Regions from separate parts of the Mesorhizobium sp. B2-4-7 genome, predicted to be linked through region 1. Evidence: riboswitches for the same ligand, from Rfam matches in the RefSeq annotation. Region 1 holds a riboswitch; the other holds the start of a gene.
What was found. Region 1 has a riboswitch for thiamine pyrophosphate ahead of FJ946_RS25415 (YkoF family thiamine/hydroxymethylpyrimidine-binding protein). Riboswitches for the same ligand answer to the same signal wherever they lie in the genome.
Positions count from the first base shown of each region.

Region 2: another riboswitch for thiamine pyrophosphate. It lies ahead of thiB (thiamine ABC transporter substrate binding subunit); the one in region 1 lies ahead of FJ946_RS25415 (YkoF family thiamine/hydroxymethylpyrimidine-binding protein).

Region 1 is NZ_VFVH01000011.1:163,813-171,548, reverse strand. It holds gene FJ946_RS25430 (ABC transporter substrate-binding protein) at 1-68, opposite strand, end outside; gene FJ946_RS25425 (ABC transporter ATP-binding protein) at 61-828, opposite strand; gene FJ946_RS25420 (ABC transporter permease) at 825-1,580, opposite strand; gene FJ946_RS25415 (YkoF family thiamine/hydroxymethylpyrimidine-binding protein) at 1,679-2,287, opposite strand; TPP riboswitch at 2,278-2,391, opposite strand; gene FJ946_RS25410 (hypothetical protein) at 2,610-2,927, shown strand; gene msrA (peptide-methionine (S)-S-oxide reductase MsrA) at 3,067-3,585, opposite strand; gene FJ946_RS25400 (hypothetical protein) at 3,770-4,081, opposite strand; gene FJ946_RS25395 (hypothetical protein) at 4,182-4,382, opposite strand; gene FJ946_RS25390 (ABC transporter permease) at 4,367-4,606, opposite strand; gene FJ946_RS25385 (hypothetical protein) at 4,603-4,803, opposite strand; gene FJ946_RS25380 (glycosyl hydrolase 108 family protein) at 4,806-5,543, opposite strand; gene FJ946_RS25375 (class I SAM-dependent methyltransferase) at 5,728-6,555, shown strand; gene FJ946_RS25370 (hypothetical protein) at 6,965-7,736, shown strand, end outside.
Region 2 is NZ_VFVH01000013.1:167,197-174,932, reverse strand. It holds gene FJ946_RS27780 (M48 family metalloprotease) at 1-1,331, opposite strand, end outside; gene thiQ (thiamine ABC transporter ATP-binding protein) at 1,589-2,371, opposite strand; gene thiP (thiamine/thiamine pyrophosphate ABC transporter permease) at 2,371-3,984, opposite strand; gene thiB (thiamine ABC transporter substrate binding subunit) at 4,222-5,220, opposite strand; TPP riboswitch at 5,263-5,378, opposite strand; gene FJ946_RS27755 (thiamine diphosphokinase) at 5,467-6,111, shown strand; gene FJ946_RS27750 (ABC-F family ATP-binding cassette domain-containing protein) at 6,113-7,736, shown strand, end outside.

The sequences.
Region 1 (7,736 bases):
CGGGCTATAAGGGGAAGGCCGGCAGCGGCAGTGAGCAGCAAGGCTTGCCGGCGCGTCAGGTCAGTCATGGTCCGTGTCCTTCTGGTGGCTCGGGTTGAGGAGGATGTCGAGGATCTCGGCTTCGAGGGTGCCGGCCTGCCGTGCAGCGCCGCCGGCCAGTTCGCGTGGACGCGGCAGCGGCACGGTGATCTCAGCGACGACGCGCGCCGGCCGCGCCGAAAGCACATAGATGCGGTCGGACAGGAACACAGCTTCGCGCACGTCGTGGGTGATCAGCAGCGCCGTCCAGCAGTGGCGCCGCCACATCTGTTCCAACCAGCGTTGCATGGCGGCGCGGGTCAGCGCATCGAGTGCGCCGAACGGCTCGTCGAGCAGCAGCATATCGCGTTCCTGCACCACGGTGCGCAGCAAGGCCGCGCGCTGGCGCATGCCGCCGGAAAGCTGCGCCGGAAAATGCCGTTCGAAACCGGCAAGCCCGAATTCCTCGAACAGCGGAGCAACGCGAGCGCGGGCAGCCTTGCGCCTGACACCTTGCACCTCAAGCCCGAGCGTGGCGTTGTCAAGAATGCGCCGCCAAGGCATCAACGCGTCGCGCTGCGGCATGAAAGCGAAATGCCGGCCGTGGTCATCGAGCGGCTTGCCGTCGAAGAATATCTCGCCCTCGCCGTGAAGCGCGCCGGTCAGAAACTGGAACAGCGTCGACTTGCCGGCGCCGGAGGGGCCCAGAATGGAGACGAATTCGCCGGCGCCGACGCTGAGCGAAATGTCGGCAAGCACGTCGAGTCCTTCGAAGGCCTTGCGCACATGTCGCAGTTCGAGCCGGTTCATCGCCACGGCCCCTTTCCTGCGGCCCGCCCGCCGGCGGTCCGTTCCCATGGCATGGCAAGGCGCTGGACCAGCATCGTCAGCCCGAACAGGACGAGCGTCAGCACGGCGCTGACGGCGACGGCGGCCAGCACCAGGTCCGGGCGGAAGTTGTTCTTGGCGTTGAGCATGTAGATGCCGAGGCCCTTCGCCGCGCCCGCATATTCGGCGAAGATGGCGCCCACGACAGCATAGGTGATCGAGATCCTGACACCGGCGAAGAAGTAGGGCAGCGCCGAGGGCAGCCGCGCCAGGACGAAGACACGCCAGCGCCCTGCCCCCATGGCGCGCAGCATTTGGCCGATCTCAGCCTCCGTCGCCTCATATCCTTCGGCCAAAGCCACCAACATCGGAAAGAAGGTGACCAGCGCCACCAGCATGATCTTGGGCATCAGCCCAAAGCCGAACCACAGCACCACCAGCGGTGCAATCGCCACCAGCGGCAAGGTCTGGCTGACCACGAAGACCGGAAAAAGGGCGCGCCGCAATGGCTGGGAGAAGTCGATCAATATCGACAGCGCAAAGGCACCGCCGAGCGAACAGGCAAAGCCTGCGAGCGTGGCACGGAGGGTTGGCACGGCGTTATCGGCCAGCGCGTGCCGGTTGAGCATTGCCTGAGCGAAGACGCGCGATGGCGCCGGGAGGATTGTCGGCTTGATGCCACCAAAGCGCGCATAGAGTTCCCACGCGGCTAGCAGCAGCCCCACCGAAAGCATCGCCGGAGCGGTTCTGGCGATGAGGTCCACGATCGGACGCGAAGGGGCGGACGGGGAGGACACGCAGGTACCTGGAGCGGATGGCGCGGGGCGCGCCGTCAGACGGCGGTGGGGCTGTTGGCCGAGACGGTGACGTCGAGCGTTACGTGGCCGGCACCCGGCCCGAAGCGGCAAAAGGCCTCGTTGAGTGCGGTAAAAATGGCGCCTGCGTCGCCGCGCAACTTTGTGCAGAAATGCTTGGAGCGCTCATATACGCCCGACTGCTTCAGGAAGTCGATGCAGCCATAGATCTCGTCCATGTGGTCGTCGGTGCCCATGACATAAAGCGAGAACTGCGCCGCCGCCGGCTGGCCGGTGGCGGCCACGCCGCGCACGGCGGCGATAGCGGCTTCCTTGCGCGGGCCGAGCGGCCCGGCAGGTCCGCCAAACGCGTCGGAGCGGCAGATCGGATCGTCCGGCTCGCCCGGGCAGCCGCGCGAGATGGCGGCCGAAAGCACGCAATGCTTGCCGCTGCGCGCTGCCGCCACGAACAGGTCGCGCATGGCAGGAAACAGCACCTCGGGCGGCCCGACAAGCAAGGTCGAGATATCGTCGGTCTCGATCCGCAGTCGATCACGATAGGGGTCCAGTGCCCCGAGCGCGCCAAGGATGACGCCGACAAAATCGCCGGACATGGGATATAGGGAAATCTGTGCGCCTGAAAACATCGCCCGCCTCGCTCCGCTGGTATTACCCAGATCAGCTTCTAGGGTCTGTGGGCTTGCCGCCCCCGTCTCAGCCCCGACCGTACGGAGCACCCCTGTGGATGGACGCGTTAAAGCACCAATCGGGCGGCTATGAAAGCTGTTTTTTCAGGACCATCGCCGGAAATGCATTGCGCCAGGCCTGATTTATGGGCGGTTCCGTCGGGCCCGGTCTTGAGGGAAATTTGTCCGGAACCTTAGCCACGACGAGTGGTTGTCCCTATAGTCGCAAACGCGACGAACTTCGTGGAAACGAGCGAAGACTTCACAGAAATGGAGACAAACCATGCTCATGAAAATCCTCGCAGCTTCGGCTCTTACCATTGGTCTCGCGACTTCGGCGATGGCGCAAAGTGCTGGCGGAAACGGCGCCAATAATGGGCCCGGCAGCGGCCAGTCGGTCACGGTCGACCCGAACACGCCGGCATCGCCGAACACGGTGGATCCTGGCACGACCGGGAGCACGACCGTCATGCCCGACGGCATGAATTCGAACGCGGACCGGAACTGTCCGGCCAGCCCACAAGGTGCTCAGCCGGATGCCAGCCACACCGCTCCGGGCACCGCTTCGCCGACCGTCAATGACAAGCATTGCGGCAAGTAGCCATTCGCCGAAACTGCTGGAGAACGCCACGGGGCGTCTGTTCCGTGGCGTTTCCGTCTCTTTATGTTTCACCCTCGCCGAACAGGCAGGCGCCTGAGACGTAAACCGCCATCGGCCTTCGTCTCGGTTCGGGCGCCGTCTACGATACAGCCTTTTCGCGAACCGGCAGCTTCCAGCCCGGCCTGACGAAATGACAGGTGTAGCCGTTCGGGTATTTCTGCAGATAGTCCTGATGCTCGGGTTCGGCTTCCCAGAACGCGCCGGCCGGAGCCACCTCGGTGACCACCTTGCCGGGCCACAGGCCCGAGGCGTCGACGTCGGCGATGGTGTCTTCGGCGACGCGCTTCTGCTCATCGCTGGTGTAGTAGATCGCCGAACGGTAGCTCATCCCCACATCGTTGCCCTGGCGGTTGCGTGTCGTCGGATCATGAATCTGGAAGAAGAACTCCAGCAGCGTACGGTAGCTCACCCTGGCGGGATCGAAATTGATCTCGATGGCTTCGGCATGGGTGCCGTGGTTTCGGTAGGTGGCATCAGGCACGTCGCCGCCGCTGTAGCCGACGCGCGTGGACAGGACGCCCGGGATGCGTCGGATCAGATCCTGCATGCCCCAGAAACAGCCGCCGGCAAGCACCGCGCGTTCGCTTGAAGTCGCCATATCAAATCTCCCCAAAGCAACTCCGGGGAAAGGTTGTAGCCGTTTCCGTCCGGAATTGCGCACGATAAAACTGGAGGCCCGGCGCTATGACAGCCGCTCCAGGATTTCCCATAGATGGGCATTGTCGTCGGCTTCGTCCAGTCGACGGGCGCGTCCTGCTGCCGATCACCACGGACGCGCGGCGTCACTCCCCAGGCCTGAACCTGCGCACCACGACCTCGAATACGATATCCGATATCCACATCGCGCAGACGCCGATGAGGAATGCGGCCGCCAGGGTCGTGGTGTCGTCATTGGCCATCGGCAGGCCCATGGCGCGGGAATACTGGACCACGGGCAGCGTCAGATAGGCGGCGGCTAGCGCGCCGCAGATCGGCGAGGCCACCATCTCGCGCGGTTTGTAGCGGTGGCGCGACAGCGCGCGCAATATGCCGCCGGAAAGGCCGGCGACCACCACCGGCACCTTGATACCGAGCAGGTCGAAAAGATCATGCATCATTTCATTGTCTCGCGATCAGGAAACAGAACGACCGATCCGGCACCGAAGATGAGCGGTCCCCGAGCAGCAGGGCCCGAATCGAGCGGCAACACGATCGTCATGGCTTCCACCCGCACAGTTTCTCGCCCTTGCGGTTGTGCGCCAGCAGCGTCCGGACTTCCGCATCCGACAGTGCTGCGACGGCGGATGCGGACAAGCGCAGCGGGCTCGAGACCGCGCAAAATCCGCCGGTGACGGTGGTGCAGCCGGCTACCGCGACAAGTGCTGCGGCCGCTGCGACAATCAATCCCTTGCCCATGACCTGAGCTCCTTTCGGGCAGTGGCGGCGGGTAGCGCGCCGATGTCGTTGTCAACCTGGTCGGCGACGTCGCGCGCCGCCGCCTCGGCCGCGGCCTGCCGGCTACGTTCGGCGCGCTCGCCGGCAAGCCGCTGGCGAACACCCCAGCCAAACGCAGCGACGATGGCTGCGCCGATGCCGAGAACGGTCGAATTGCTGAGCAGGAAGGAGAGGAGCGCGCTCATTGGTTTGGCGCGTCCTTGACGAGATAGCCGACGGCAAAGACGGCTAGCGGCAGCAGCGTGGCCCATGTCTCGGCATCGTACCAGGATGGCCAGACATTGCGCACGAAGACGCCGGAAATCGAAACGGCGGCGGCGGCGATGGTCGCGGCCGTCAGTTTGTTGGTCGGGCGGATGGTCGGCTGGGTTGTGGTGGCCATGATCAGAACATTCCTTGCAAGGCGGCGGCGATGTGGTGCCAGGCGGCGTAGGCGACGAGCAGGCACGCGACAATGATCCCGCCCGCCTTGGTGGCAGCTGGGATGTTGGCGCCGGCAGGCGCCGCCGCGACCGGTTCGACGGCATCTACGGCAGCAGCGCCGCCCGGCGCCGCCGCAGCAGCGGCCGGTGCAGGATCTGGCCGCGTGGCCGATGCCTCGCCTGCCCCGACAGCCGTCAGCAGCAGCGCCTGTGCGCGGACGGATCCGACCCGCCTCGACCAGCCTTTGCCGAAAGTCGGCCAGGTCGGAAGCCGCTTCAGGAAAGCCAGGCGGGCATCGCAGAGATTGTCGATGACGACGGCGGCCGGTCTGGAACCGACGGCAGCGAGCGTCTCGGGCCCGATGCGGCCGTCCTGGGCGGTGCCGACCACTGCTTGAAGATATTTCGCCGCCCTGCTTGGCCCACTGTTCACGGCATAGTCGAACACCGCGTAATCCACGCCGTCGGGCAACTCGGCGCCAGCCACCGCATCCCAGTAGAAGCGGCGGTACACCGTGGCGAGTTGGGCATCGCTGATCTTCCTGAGATCCGCCTTGGCGGCATCCGCCTTCACGTAGCGGCGGAAATTGGCGAGCGTGACGCCCTTCATGGTGGCGCCGCCCGGATCGGCCGGATTGTCCGACCAGCCGCCTTCGGATTTGAGGACGAGCGCAAGCGCCCGCGTAAAATTGCGGTCCATGATATCCCTTTCGATTTCTTGGTGGATGAGGTGAGTGGGTGATCGCCGGCAGCACAGGGGTGCGGATAGTCGCCGTTGCGCGCGCCTCGGTGCCTACTTGCAGTGCGTCAAAACCGGAGGTCGCCTTGCGCGCCGGCCGGCGCATGGTTAGAAAAAATACAATTTTGGGACGAACAGGTCTGGGATGAGAGACTTTGTTGGCGCCGCGCGGCGCCTGGCCTTCAACAGGCTGTCGGCCGCCATCGATCGCCGCTGGAACGTCGACCCGCTGGGCTCGGCGCCGCGTGCCTCGAAAGAGGAATATCTGAGGCTGTTCGAAGCCACCCGGCGCGTCTCATTCGCTGAGATCGACAGGCTCGAGGCCGAAACCGGCTTTGCCGTCGATCGCGACTGGCTCGACGAACTGGCCCTCCACACCCAGATCACCATCAAGACCAGCGCGCTCGCCTACCCGCACGGGCGGGTGCTCTACAGTCTTCTTCGCCGCCAGCTGGCCGACAGCCCAAGGCCGTTCACCACCGTCGTCGAGACCGGCACCGCGCGTGGTTTCTCCGCGATCTGCATGGCCAAGGCACTCGCCGATGCCGGCGCCTGCGGGCATGTCGTCACGCTCGACGTCCTGCCGCACCATCATCGCTTCTACTGGAATTGCATCGACGACCATGACGGCAGGAAGTCGCGCGCCGAACTGCTTCGGCCTTGGCAGCCGCTGGCCGACCGGATCATTTTCCTGCAAGGCGATTCACTCCTTCAATTGCCCAGGGTCGGCGTGAACCGGATCCACTTCGCCTTCATCGACGCGCAGCACACCAGGAAGAACGTGCTGGCCGAGCATCGCTGCGTTTCGGGCGTTCAGCGCGAGGGCGACATGGTCGTATTCGACGACGTCACGCCAGGGTCCTTCGATGGCGTGGTCGAAGCGGTCGCCGAGATCGAGCGGCAGGGCCGGTACGAGGTGCGCCGTCTGAACGCGTCCAAGCAAAGAACCTATGCCTGGGGCATCAGGCGGTGACGAGACGACAGCCCGGATAAACCATCGGAGGCGAGACCTTGCTCAGAAATATCGCCCGCAGGCTTTATCTCGGCATGCGCCGGAACATCGACACCCCGCCCCATGGCGGCCGATGACTACCTGAAGGTGCAGTACTTCCCGATGGCGACGAAGCATTGCTGATCCTGCGCAAGAAACCGACCTAGCGCGCCACCCAGCGATTGAGCCTGACCGCGCGGCCATGGGTTTCAATCGCCGGCTCGGCTTGGTTTAGGTTGGAAAGCTACCGCTCTGTCCACCAGCGATAATTGTCGATGTGTGTCAAACTTAAGATCGCCTTGCGCGCCTGACCGCACATGGTTAGAAAATTGCAACTCAAGACGAACACTTTGAGAGAAGACTATGCTGGCGCGTCGGGCATGAAATGTGGGTGAACCAATCGTATGCCTCCCAGACTCGTCAGACTATGGGGAAGCTACAAAGACTGACAAAGCCCACGATCGGCGTAGCGGTTGCCCTGTGCATATGGATGGTGAACTGGGTGATGGTCAGAGGAACGCCATTTCCCGATCTGCAGAACTACATCCAGAATTTCGACAAAAGGGCATACTATGTTTCTCCTGATATCGCTTCACTGATCGATTGGTATGCCCAAGAATACCTTTGGCGGAAGGGTATCTACGCTCTCAAAGAGAGCTTCGAACTAGCCAGCATCTTTTCTACCCTGACCTTAATCTCCTTGGTAGTCATCAGCGTCTACGTGGCAGTCAAAGCCTCGTCCCCAGCCTACATCCTTTTGCTAATCCACCCTCAGTTAATCGATCTCGTATTCTCTCAAGTACGGTCGGCTGTCGCCATGGCCGCAATCTATCTGGCCCTCCTATTGCCATGGCGCCTGGTCAAATATGCATTGGTGGGAATTGCACCCTTTATTCATTCTGCGGTTCTGGTCTTTGCCGGCGCGTTCGCAGTGGGCCAAATTATCACGGGCTCCGATATTTGCGGGCGCCGACATGTGCTAATTTCGACATGCTATATAGCGGCCATAGTTGTCGCCGTGACCATCCTCAAAAGCTATCTTCTGGGCTCGATCGGCGACAGGCGAGCGACGATAGAAATTACTACGAGCGGATTCCTGCTGACGATGATGGTAACGGCGTATGCTGTCCCTTTCCTCTTCTTTGATCACCTGTTCAGCAGGA
Region 2 (7,736 bases), on a different contig from region 1:
TGCCCCGGCTGGACGGTGACCACGCGGATATGCAGCGGCTTCAGCGCCGCCTTTTCGGCGGCACTCAGAATGCGGAACGAGCCGCTGACGGAACGCGCCACGGTGTCGAGCGACGTGCTGGCGGATGGTGCCGCCGTCAGCAGCCGGTAGACCTGGCCGCCGGCGCGGATTACCGCGATATCGAACTGCCAGCCTTCGGCGCCTGCATGCGCCGTCGCCGCCTCGTTGCCGTTGATCGTTTCCTGCCTGACGCTCGCGTCGTCGAGACCGGCCACCCAGCCGCTCCTGATATAATCGGTCAGCGCACGGTTCTTGTCGATCGACACGCCGTCGAAGCGGATCGCAATGTCGCCCGGCCCGGTCGCCGTCACGGCGGCGGCCGAATTGTCGATGATGAAGCCCTCCGGCACCGAGAAGGACACGCCCAGGCCCGGATGCAGAAAGGTCTCGCCGCGCACATACCCTTCTTCCGGCGTGTCGCCGTAGAGCAGGCCGTCTATCCCGGCGAGGAAGGCGTCGCGATCGCGGGTGCCGACGCCCGGCGGGCCGAACTGGCGGGCATGGCGTTGCGCAAGGTCGATACGCTGCGGCGTATTGGGATGCGTTGCCAGGAAATCGAGGCTGGCGTCGGTGGCGCCGCTGATCGAGCGGAAATCGGTGTAGGCCGACATGGACTGCAAGAAGCGGCCGGCGGCGTAAGGATCGTAGCCGGCTTCGCCGATCGACTTGATGCCGATCGCGTCGGCCTCCAGTTCCTGGTTGCGCGAAAACTGCGCCAGTCTCAGCTTGCCGCGGATCAGCGCCGCCTTGGCGGTCGGGCTGTCGCCGAGCACGTCGGAAACAACCTTGGTGGCGAGCCCCTCCTCGGCCTCGAGCTGCTGGCGCTGCAGGCCGTGGTTAGCGGTGACGTGGCCCATCTCATGCGCGATGACGGCGGCGAGCTCGGCCGAATCATTGGCCAGCGCCAGCAGGCCGCGCGTGACGTAGAGGTAGCCGCCCGGCAGTGCGAAGGCATTGACGTTGGGCGAATTGAGGATGGTGATACGATAGGTCTGGGTCGGGTTGGCCGACACCACCGTCAGGCTGCCTACGACCTTGGCGACCATGCGCTCGAGCTTGGGATCGGAGTATTCGCCGCCATAGGTCGCCAGGATGCGTGGATGCTGCGCCTTGGCCAGTTCGGCCAATTTGTTATTGGCCGCGACATTGTCGACCGTGATCGGTTTGTCGGAAGGCTGGAAGCCGGATTCCTGGACTTCCGGAGGTGTGAACATCTGGCAGCTTGCCAGGGCCACGACAAAGCCGGCCAGCGCCAGAAAGCGCGCCAGCATTTTCCCTCTTGGTCTTTCCGTGCCGGTCGGCAGAACGGCTTCCTTTCGGGTCTGGCGCATGCCCGCGAAAATCGGGGCGATCCTCGCAAGGGCTCATGCGCAAATCAAAGCATTACAGCATCCACGCCATACCAACGCGCGGCGGATGCTGCAGGCAAATCACGGCCTGCACCGGACCGGTACAGGGCGGACCTAGCCACACTACCTCTGTCATGGCAAGCAATCGCCCCGTCGCCAGGAGCCGGTTTGAGCGTAAATTATGTCCGCTTCCGGGCAATATCTCGTGATCCAGCCTCCCAGGCGCTTGTGCCAACATAGCGCCGGAAAACTTCAGGACCAGCCCCGGCAAAGAAATCATCCGCCTTGCCCTTGGCGGCAACCATGCCGTTGTCGAGGAACACCACCTCCTCACAAATACGGCGTGCGTCCTGTGGCTGATGCGTGACGAACAGCAGCGTCATGCCCCGCTCGGCATGCACGTCGGCGACAAGGTCGAGCATGTCGTCGCGCAAGGCCGGTCCGAGTGAAGCGAAAGGCTCGTCCAGAAGAAGCACCGGGCGGTTGCGAACCAGCACGCGCGCCAATGCGACACGCTGGCGTTCGCCTCCCGAAAGTTCGCGCGGCAGGCGTCTTTCCTTGCCCGCGAGGCCGGTGCGCGCGATCGCCTCCGCGATGTCAGCGCCGTCGGCCTCGGTCAGCCGCAGCGAGGGCGAGCGGCCGAGCCCGACATTCTCTTCGACCGAAAGATGGGCAAAAAGATTGTTTTCCTGGAACACCATCGACACGGGCCGCGCCGAAGGCGGCGCCGCGCCGACATCGGCGCCGCCGATCAGCACGCGGCCAGCCTGCGGCGTCTCGAAGCCCGCCACCAGATTGAGCAGCGTCGACTTGCCCGAGCCGCTCGGCCCCATGATGGCGGTAATTTTCGACGCGGCGAAATCGACATCGAAAACGAGCGGCGCGTCGCCGTAGCTGAACGAGACCGTGTCCAGCCGCACCTCGGCTCCCCTTGTCGCACCATTGGTGGCGCCCGCAGCCATCAGTCTCGTTCTCCCCTTCCCAGCCCGCTCGCCGCCACCACAAGCGCAAGGCAGACCAGACCGAGCAGCAGCGCCAGGCCGGCGGCGTCCTCGGTACGGTAGCTGCCCATGCGCGCCAGGAGAAGGTAGGGCAAGGTCTGCACGGAATCACTGCCGAACAATGCGATGACGCCGAGATCGCCAAGCGACAGCGCCATGGCAAACGCGAAGGCGGTGGCCAGCGGCCGTCGCAGCGACGGCCAGTCGACCAGCCGCAACCGGGCCCAGCCCGCTATTCCCAGAAGCGCGCAGAGCCGCTCATGGCGCTCGCTCGCCGCATCATAGGCGGGGCGGATGGCACGGATGGCGAAAGGCATCGCCATGACTGCATTGACGGTGACGACCATGACCGGGGCTATGGCAAAGACATCGCCGACATGGCGCAGCAGAAGGAACCAGCCGGCGCCGATGACGATGGGCGGCACGACCAGGACGAAGCCGGCGCCGGTGTCGGTGGCGTGTTCGAGCACGGTCCGCGGACCGGAGCGGCGCTTCAGGGCCAGCACGCGGCGCGCCATGGTGAGCGAAAGCGACAGCGCAACCGACAGCAGCGCCGACAGGAAGGCCAGCACGGCGCTGGTCAGCGTCGCCTGCCGCACCGCCGCCTCGCCGGCGAGACGACCGAGGTCGGCGCCGAGGCCTGACATCACCGTCGCCGTCATCGGCCCGGCGACGAACAAAAGGGCCAGCACGACGAGCGCGGCATTCAGCGCGGTCTCGGTCCTGCCGGCCGAGACGTAGCGGCGCGGCGCCACCGGCAGATTGGCGTCACCGGTGGTGTTGGCGCCGAGCCGCGTCAACGCCAGCACCACGACAAAGGTCAGCGCGATCTGCAGCAGCGTCAGCGCCACCGCCCGCGCGGGATCGAAATCGAAACGCAGAGCCTGGTAGATGCCGACCTCCAGCGTCGTCGCGCCGGGGCCACCGCCCAGCGTCAGCACGATCGTGAAGGATGTGATGCAGAGCATGAACACCAGGCCGGCGACGCCCGGCAGAGCGGCGCGCAGTGTCGGCCACTCGATCAGCCGGAAAGCCGGTGCGGCACCCATGCCGAGCTGGCTCGCCAGCCGCCATTGGTCGGCTTGGATGGTTTGCAGCGCTTCGAGGAACAGCCGCGTGGCCAGCGGCAGGTTGAAGAAGACATGAGCAACGAGGATGCCGGAGAGGCCATAGATGCCCGGCCAATTGTAACCGCCGACGGCACCAAGAAAGCCGGCGAAATAGCCGGCGCGGCCATAGAGCGCCAGGATGCCGAGCGCCGCCACGATCGCCGGCAGCGCCAACGGCAGGGCGAAGAGCTGGAGGATGAAGCCGCGGCCGGGAAAGCGCGGATGCCGCGACAGCGCGCGAGCCACGAACAGGGCCGGCGCCACCGACAACAGCGTCGAAAGCGCCGCCTGCCACAACGTAAAGCGCACGACGCGCAGGAGATAAGGATCGAAGGCTGCCCAGGCTCCGGAGAAATCGTTCGCGCCTTCGAAAAGAAGACCCGCAAACGCGCCGCCGATCAGGAGCCCGATCGCCGCAAGCGCGAGGATACCGGCGGAGATGCGGGGGTCAGACGCGCGCTGCACGCTGCGCCACCCAAAGGACCTTTAGCGAGCGTCGCGTTCCTTCGCGCCCCCCTCTGTCCTGCCGGACATCTCCCCCACTTGGGGAGAGATTGGCTGCTTCAGCGCTCCACCCTCTCCTGTGACGTCGCCAATTGGCGAAAGCCGTCGTGACGGCCAATCTCCCCCCTCGTGGGGGAGATGTCCGGCAGGACAGTGGGGGGCGCTGTAGAGCACTCATCATCCGATCATACGACCAAACTACTTGCTCATCACCGCCAGCCATTCATCCACCCATGCCTTGCGGTTGGCCGCGACCTCCTCGGGACTGAACAGCAAGGTTTTGGTCGGTTTGACCAGTCTGTCGAAGGCCGGATTGAGCGGCTTGTCGGTCTTGCCGGCCGGGAACATCCAGTTGGTCTCGGGGATGGCATCCTGGAATTTCGGGCCCGTCATGAAGGCGATGAACTTTTCCGCCAGCGGATTTTTGACTCCCGTCGTGGTGATGCCGGCGACCTCGATCTGCAGATATTCGCCCTCCTCGAACGAAGCGGCCTGGTAGCGCTCGGTGTTCTCGGCAACCATGTGGTAGGCGGGCGAGGTCGTGTAGGACAACACCATCGGCGCCTCGCCCTTGGTGAACAGGCCGTAGGCCTCGCTCCAGCCCGGCGTCACGGTCAAGACCTTCGCCTTGAGCTTGGCCCAGGCCTCCGGCGCCTTGTCGCCATAGACCGACTTCACCCACAACAGCAGGCCGAGGCCCGGCGTCGAGGTGCGAGGATCCTGGATGACGATCTTGTCGTCGGCACTGCCCTCGACCAATTCCTTCAGGCTCTTGGGCGGCGTCTTCAGCTTCTGCGTGTCATAGATGACGGCGAAATAACCATAGTCGTACGGGACAAAGATGTCGTCGTTCCAGCCGCCCGGCACATTGAGCCCGGTCACGGCGCCATGCGGCGCAAACAGGCCAGTGGCCTTGGCATCGGCGGTGAGATTGGTGTCGAGGCCAAGCACGATGTCGGCCTTGGTCGCGGCCCCTTCCAGCTTGACGCGGTTGAGCAGCGCGACGCCGTCGGCAACCGAGACGAAGTCGACATCGCAGCCGCATTCGGCCTCGAATTCCTTCTTCACCACCGGGCCGGGGCCCCAGTCGGCGGTAAAGCTCTCATAAGTGTAGACGGTGAGCTTGTCCTTGGCTAAGGCCGGCCCGGACAGAACCACGACCATTGCAGAGACAAGGGCGTATAAAAGCGTGCGCATCGGCGCCTCCTTCGTTCGGGTTAAAGGAATTGAGGCGTCGGACTGTCCGAAACGTCTAATCCCTCCGCCGGTACAAACCGGATCAGGTTCAGCGGGTTGGCGAGACTGCCTCTCAGCCGGTCCGCGAAATATCGCGTCCGGCACCCCGTTAGAGCGCCTCGACACATAGGCCCGGCCGGTGAACCGCGCAAGTGGCTGTTTGCCGGCCTTCCGTTTCCGCTGTCGGGCTGGTAAGGGCCACACGATATGAGCACATTCACCATCCTGCTTGGCGGCGATCTCATCCGCACGCCACGGCTCGACCGTCAGGTCGAGGGAACCCGCGTCATCGCCGCCGATGCCGGCATCGGCCATGCAAGCACGCTCGGCCTTGTGCCGGAACTGTGGGTCGGCGATTTCGATTCCGTGCCCGCCGGCCTGCCGGATGAGTTGGCCGCCGTGCCGCGCCGAACCTTCCCGGCAGAGAAGGACGCCACCGATGGCGAACTCGCGATATCGGCCGCCCTGGAGCGCGGCGCGACCAGCCTCGTGCTTGCCGGCGCCTTCGGCGGCAAGCGCGCCGACCATGCCTTCCTGCACATGGCGCTCGCCCTGCGGCTGGCCGGGGCCGGGACAAAGGTGCTGTTGACCAGCGGCGCGCAGGAAGGCGTGCCCCTGGCGCACGGCACGGTCCGCTTCGACTATACAGACGGCACCCTGTTCTCGATCCTGGGTTTTTCCGAGCTTGCCGGGCTGACCGTCGCCGGCGCGAAATGGCCGCTTGACCGCGTCAAGGTCGCGTTCGGCTCATCGCTGACCATCTCTAATGAGGTCAAGGGCAGGCTCGAGATCGCGCTGGGAGCGGGCCGCGCGCTGCTGCTCGCCCATCCCTATCCCTTGCCAGAAAGCTGACATGGCGCCGCCTCTTCTCAATCTCGACGGAATAAAACTGACGTTCGGCGGCACGCCCCTGCTCGACGGCGCCGACTTGGCTGCGTCGGCAGGCGACAAGATCGCGCTGGTCGGCCGCAACGGGTCCGGCAAGTCGACGCTGCTCAAGATCGCCGCCGGCCTGATCGAGCCGCAGGACGGCGAGGTGTTCCGCCAGCCATCGGCGACCGTCCGCTATCTGCCGCAAATGCCCGACATGGACGGGTTCGCAACCGTGCGCGCCTATGTCGAGGCCGGGCTCGGTCCCGCCGACGATCCTTATCGCGCCAGCTACCTGATGGAGCATCTCGGCCTCTCGGGCGAGGAGCAGCCGGGCGACCTCTCCGGCGGCGAGGCCAGGCGCGCCGCCCTTGCCCGCGTCATGGCGCCGGAGCCCGATATCCTGCTGCTCGATGAGCCGACCAACCATCTCGATCTCTCGGTGATCGAATGGCTGGAAGAGGAGCTCGTCCGCACCTCCTCGGCCCTCATCGTCATCTCGCACGACCGCCGTTTCCTCGAGCGCGTCTCGCGCGCCACCGTGTGGCTCGATCGGGGCCAGACGCGCCGGCTGGATAAGGGCTTCGGCCATTTCGAGGAATGGCGCGACCAGGTGCTTGAGGAAGAAGAGCGCGAACAGCACAAGCTCGGCCGCCAGATCGTGCGCGAGGAACACTGGCTGCGCTATGGCGTGACGGCGCGGCGCAAGCGCAACATGCGCCGCCTGGGCGAATTGCAGACCATGCGCCAGCGTTTTCGCGGCCATCGCGGCGCCGAAGGCACCGCGACCATGGTGGCCAGCGACGCCGCCGAATCCGGCAAGCTGGTGATCGAGGCCAGGAACATCGAGAAGAGCTTTGGCGACCTCACCGTGGTCAAGGGGTTCTCGACCCGCATCCAACGCGGCGATCGCGTCGGCCTCGTCGGGCCGAACGGCGCCGGCAAGACGACGCTTCTGAAGATGCTGACCGGAGAATTGCAGCCGGATGCCGGTTCGGTGCGGCTCGGCACCAATCTGGAGATCGCCACGCTCGACCAGAAGCGCGAGGCGGTCGATCCGCAGGAGACGCTGGCTCAGTATCTCACCGACGGGCGCGGCGAGAACCTTGTCATCAATGGCGAGCAGCGCCACGTCGTCTCCTACATGAAGGATTTCCTGTTCAAACCGGAACAGGCGCGCACGCCGGTGCGCGAGCTGTCCGGCGGCGAACGGGCACGGCTGATCCTTGCGCGCGTGCTGGCCCGGCCGGCGAACTTGCTGGTGCTCGATGAGCCGACCAACGATCTCGACATGGAAACGCTGGAGTTGCTGCAGGAACTGGTCGCCGGCTTTGCCGGTACGGTCATCCTGGTCAGCCACGACCGCGATTTCCTCGACCGCACCGTGACCAGCGTGATCGCGCCGGACGGCGGCGGCCGCTGGGTCGAATATGCCGGCGGCTATTCCGACATGCTGGCGCAGCGCGGCGGCACCAGGCTCGACGACCGCAAGGCGCGGGCGAAGGCGGATGCAAGCGAGGCGCCGACGGCGAAGGCGGACAGCCCCACCGCCAAAGCCCCGGCAAAAAAACTCTCGTTCAAGCAGAAATTCGCGCTGGAATCGCTGC